2 regions of the Caballeronia sp. 11_S32 genome follow, and region 2 is predicted to be linked to the other one. Evidence: riboswitches for the same ligand, from Rfam matches in the RefSeq annotation. Region 2 holds a riboswitch; the other holds the start of a gene.
What was found. Region 2 has a riboswitch for cobalamin ahead of cobG (precorrin-3B synthase). Riboswitches for the same ligand answer to the same signal wherever they lie in the genome.

Region 1 (2,198 bases), on a different contig from region 2:
AGAAGCCGCCGTCGGACACATAGTCGATCAGATTCGAATAGCGCGTCTGAAAGAGCGTCACGCGCATTACGCCAAGCGCGTTCGATGCGTACTGCAACGCCGCTTCCACGGAATGGCTGCGCTCCGGCTGAATCGACGGATTGCCGCTGAACGGATAGTAGAGGTCGTCGAAGCTCGGTGCGCGGAACGCCGCCGCATAGCTCGCGCTCGCCTTCCAGTGCGCGTCGAAGTTGTACGCGTAGCCCAGATAGTAGCTGTTCGCGCCGCCGAAATCGGAATACTGGTCGTGACGCAGATTCGCCTGCAACTCGTTCGCGCCGATGCGGCCCACGTAGCCCGCGAACACCGAGTTCACGTGACGATCGGGTGCGCTGAACTGATCTGAATCGAGCGTCTGGTCGAGATGCTCATAGCCGAAGAGCAGCTTGTGCGCCTCGGTGATCCGGACATCGTTCTGCCACGTGTATTGATGATTCTCCGAATCGAAGCGGCTCGTATAGACGCCGTTGTGCTCGATGTTCGCGCGGTCCTGTCCCTGCGCGATCGTGAAGTGCGTGGTCCAGTTGTCGGTGATCCTGCCGTTTGCGAACACCGAAGCCGAGCGCACGCGGTCGTGCGTTTCGTTGATATCGGTCGGCAGGCCGTAGGCATCGTCGAAGCTGTTGATGCCGTTCGATTGCAAAAAGCGCACGCCCGCGTCCCACTTGTCGCTGAACTTGTGGCGCAGCGTCGCCGCGACGCTCTCGTTCAGATAGCCGTTTGCGTTCGGGTTCGCATTGGGCGCGATATTCGGATCGATCGACGAGAAACTGTCGGTTTTCTCGCGCGAGACGTTGAGGCTGAAGGTCGTACGGCCGTCCTTGTCGAGCGCGCCGTTCACGCCCGCCGATTGCCGCTGCGTGTGATAGCTGCCGTATTCCGCCTCGAAGTTGAAGCGCGGCGGATGCGACCCGCCTTCCTTCGTGAAAATCTGCACGACGCCGCCGATCGCATTCGATCCATACAGCGCCGACACATTGCCGTTCACGACCTCGACGCGCCCGATCTGATCGAGCATAACTTGCGATAGCTGCGCCGCGCCGAGCGACGCCGATTCGACCCGCACGCCATCGATCAGCACGAGCGATTGCGACGACGCCGCGCCGCGTATGAAAAGTCCCGAGTTCGCGCCCGGGCCGCCGTTGCGCGTGATCTGCACGCCGGGCGCGAGCGCGACGAGGCCGAGCGCATCGTCGGCGTTGGCATCGGCAATGTCCTGTTCGTCGAAGACCGATGTCTGAGGGAGAGCGTCCGCGAGCGGCTGCGGCGCGCGCGTCGCGGTGACGACGATGGGCGCAAGCGTTTGCGATGTATCGTCCGCTGCATGCGCGGTGCTTGCGAGCGGCAAACCGGCGATGGCCGCAACGAGCGTGCGACGAAGAAAGCGGCCGTCCTCGATGGCGGCCAGAGGCAAAAACATGGTGTGAGGCGTTCCCGTGGAGCATGAGCGCGGCCCCGCTCCCCGCGAGGTCGATGCGCGACGAACGCATCGCGCGATGAGCGCCGATGCGTCGAGCTTTGGCCGGTATCCGGGCTGGCGACGGATCGTCTCGCCTTCCCGCGCATCGTGCGCAGTGGCGTCGACACGTTTCTTGCAGTCGAGAACGTGCGATGAAATTCGACACGCTCGCGCCGCAAAAACGCGCATGAGACGACTTGCAACTTGCGTTGCGGTCGCTTACCGTTGCGGGGGCAGCACAGGTTGGCTCGTCCCGGTCGGACTTCGAGACTTCGCTCCCTGTTTCCCGTTTGACTGCATCCGCGAGATCCGCGAATGCGAGCACCAAAAAGTGCGGCAAGTGTAGGAGCGCGGGTGGGGGCCGTCAAGAAAGCGGCACCGGCGGATTGGCGCGGCGCATCACGAATCGAACGAGAATCGGCCGGCCTTTCCTTACGCGAGCGACGACCAGCGCTCGCGTTTTCTGCACACGAATGCAAGGCGACATGCGCTTAATCGATGGTTTAAGCGCGAGATCGCATGCTGTTACGTCTCGAAACGAGACAATTATCGGAAGCTCCGTTGAACCGCGCTAAAATGCGAGGTCTTTAGAGGACGCAGCACATGCTCAACGAACTCGAATCACTGTCAGGAAACATCGGCCGGCTGATCCAGATCAGCGAGCGCCACAAGCAGGCGCATCAGGCGCTGCAGGAACAAC
Region 2 (2,198 bases):
TCGATGAGACGCTGCCGGCTTTCGTTCGATTCGATCGCGAACGCGCGGCACGCGCCGTGCGCGCGCATCCACTCGATGCCGATCGAGCCGCAGCCCGCGCCGACATCCCACAGCAATTCGCCCGGCTGCGGCGCGAGATGCGCGAGCGTCACCGCGCGCACGTCGCGCTTGGTGAGCTGGCCATCGTGCCGATAGGCGTCGTCGGGAAGGCCCGGCGTAAGCGGCGGACCGGCATGGCCCGCGTGCGTGCGGCATTCGATCGCGACGAGATTGAGCGCGGCGGCGAGCGGCTCGCGCCAGTCGTCGGCGCGCTCGTCGATACGGCGTTCGTTCGCGCCGCCGAGATGCTCGAACACGGTCATGCGGCTCGCGCCGAAGCCGTGCGCGGTCAGCAGCGTGGCGACGGCGGCGGGCGTCGTGCCGTCGGCGGAAAGCACGAGCAGGCGCACGCCGCGATGCAGGCTCGCGAGCAGCGACGCGACGGGCCGCCCGACGAGCGACACGCACACCGCGTCCTGCAGCGCCCAGCGCAGGCGCGCCGCCGCGAGCGACAGCGACGACGGCGCGGGAATGACGCGCATTTCCTCGTTGGCGACTTCGCGCGCGAGCGTCGCGCCGACGCCGAAGCACATCGGATCGCCGCTTGCGAGCACGCACACGCGGGTCGTGGCGTCGCCGCGATCGCCGAGCACGGCATCGAGTGAAAAGGGTTTCGGCCACGGCACGCGGCGCGCGGCGATGCGCGCCGGCAGCAGCGCGAGGTGGCGCTCGCCGCCGTGAATCGACTGCGCGTCGAGCAGCGCTCGCCGCGCCATGCGGGAAAGGCCGTGCCAGCCGTCTTCGCCGATCCCCACCACGGTCAGCCAGGTCGACATGCGCCGCCTCCTTTTTGCGGTTCGACAAGCGCTTCACGCCGCCGCACAACGCGCGCGGACGGCCTCGAAGCGCTTGGATGGTCGATAAAAGCGGGCATAATACAGGTCCGTCGGTGCCCCGGGGTTGTCAAACTCAGGGGCTAATAGGGAACACAGCAAAACTGTGGCTGCCCCCGCAATTGTACGCAGCGAGTCCGCGCTCCACTGCCACTGGTTTTTACCGGGAAGGCCGGCGCGAACGAAGACCTGCCAGCCAAGAGACCTGCCGACTCACCGCATTCGCGCGACGCCGACCGGGCGGGGTGTACCGGTTCGCTCATCATGCGCGAAGCCCTACGGGTCACGCTTTGACTTCATTCGACCGTCCATCGATCCCGAACGCTCCGCGCGCATCCGCGTGTCCGGGCCTGATGCGCATCGTGCCCGCGCGCGACGGCGGCCTCGCGCGCCTGCGTCTCGCGGGCGGCGCATTGAGCGCGCACGCGGCGCGGGCCGTCGCGCGCGCGGCGCGAACGTGCGGCTCGGGCGTGATCGAAGTGACCAATCGCGCGAATCTGCAACTGCGCGGCATCCGCGACGATGCCCACGCTGAACTGGTGAATATCGCGTCCGGCGCGGGCCTCGGCCCGGCGATGCCAGGCGGCGACGATCTCCGCAACGTGATGCTGAGCCCGCTCGCAAGCGACGAGACGCGCGCGCTCGCCGCGGACATCATCGACGCGATGCAGGCCGATGTGTCGCTGCGCGCGCTGTCGCCGAAGTTCGCGCTGCAGCTCGACGGCGGCGAGCAACTCGCGATGCTCGATCATCCGCACGATCTGTGGCTGTCTTCGCTCGACGGCGGCGCGCGCTTCGCATTCGGCTTTGCGGGAACGATGCAGCAGCGCGCGCACGGTGCCATCGCGCGCGGCGACGTGGTGACGTTCGCCTTGAACGTGCTGCGCCGTTTTCTCGCGCTGGCATCGCCCGAAGAGCATCGCATGCGCGATCTGCTTGCGCGCATCGGCATCGAGCGCTTTCTCGAAGCATTCCATTTCGATGCGCACGCGAACGCATGGCAACGCGCACCCGCCGATGCATCGCTGCGTCTCGGCGCGCACGCCGAACCGCATCGCGCGACGTGGTACGCGGGCGCGCAAACGCCGCTCGGCCGCCTCGACGCGCGCATGCTCGAAGCGCTCGCCGATCTCGCCGAAACGCATGCCGAAGGCCGCCTCGTGATGACGCCATGGCAAAGCGTGCTGATACCCGGCATCGCGCCTCAGAACACACACGACGTGCTGCAAGGCCTGCGTGCACTCGGCCTCGCCACCGATCCGCGCG

Region 1: another riboswitch for cobalamin. It lies ahead of AC1Z32_RS17245 (TonB-dependent receptor domain-containing protein); the one in region 2 lies ahead of cobG (precorrin-3B synthase).

Annotation. Positions count from the first base shown of each region.
Region 1 is NZ_JBXOWH010000003.1:1,211,743-1,213,940, reverse strand. Features, by position in the region: gene AC1Z32_RS17245 (TonB-dependent receptor domain-containing protein) at 1-1,459, opposite strand, end outside; cobalamin riboswitch at 1,543-1,842, opposite strand; gene AC1Z32_RS17240 (ATPase) at 2,102-2,198, shown strand, end outside.
Region 2 is NZ_JBXOWH010000004.1:1,058,215-1,060,412, forward strand. Features, by position in the region: gene cbiE (precorrin-6y C5,15-methyltransferase (decarboxylating) subunit CbiE) at 1-875, opposite strand, end outside; cobalamin riboswitch at 970-1,159, shown strand; gene cobG (precorrin-3B synthase) at 1,223-2,198, shown strand, end outside.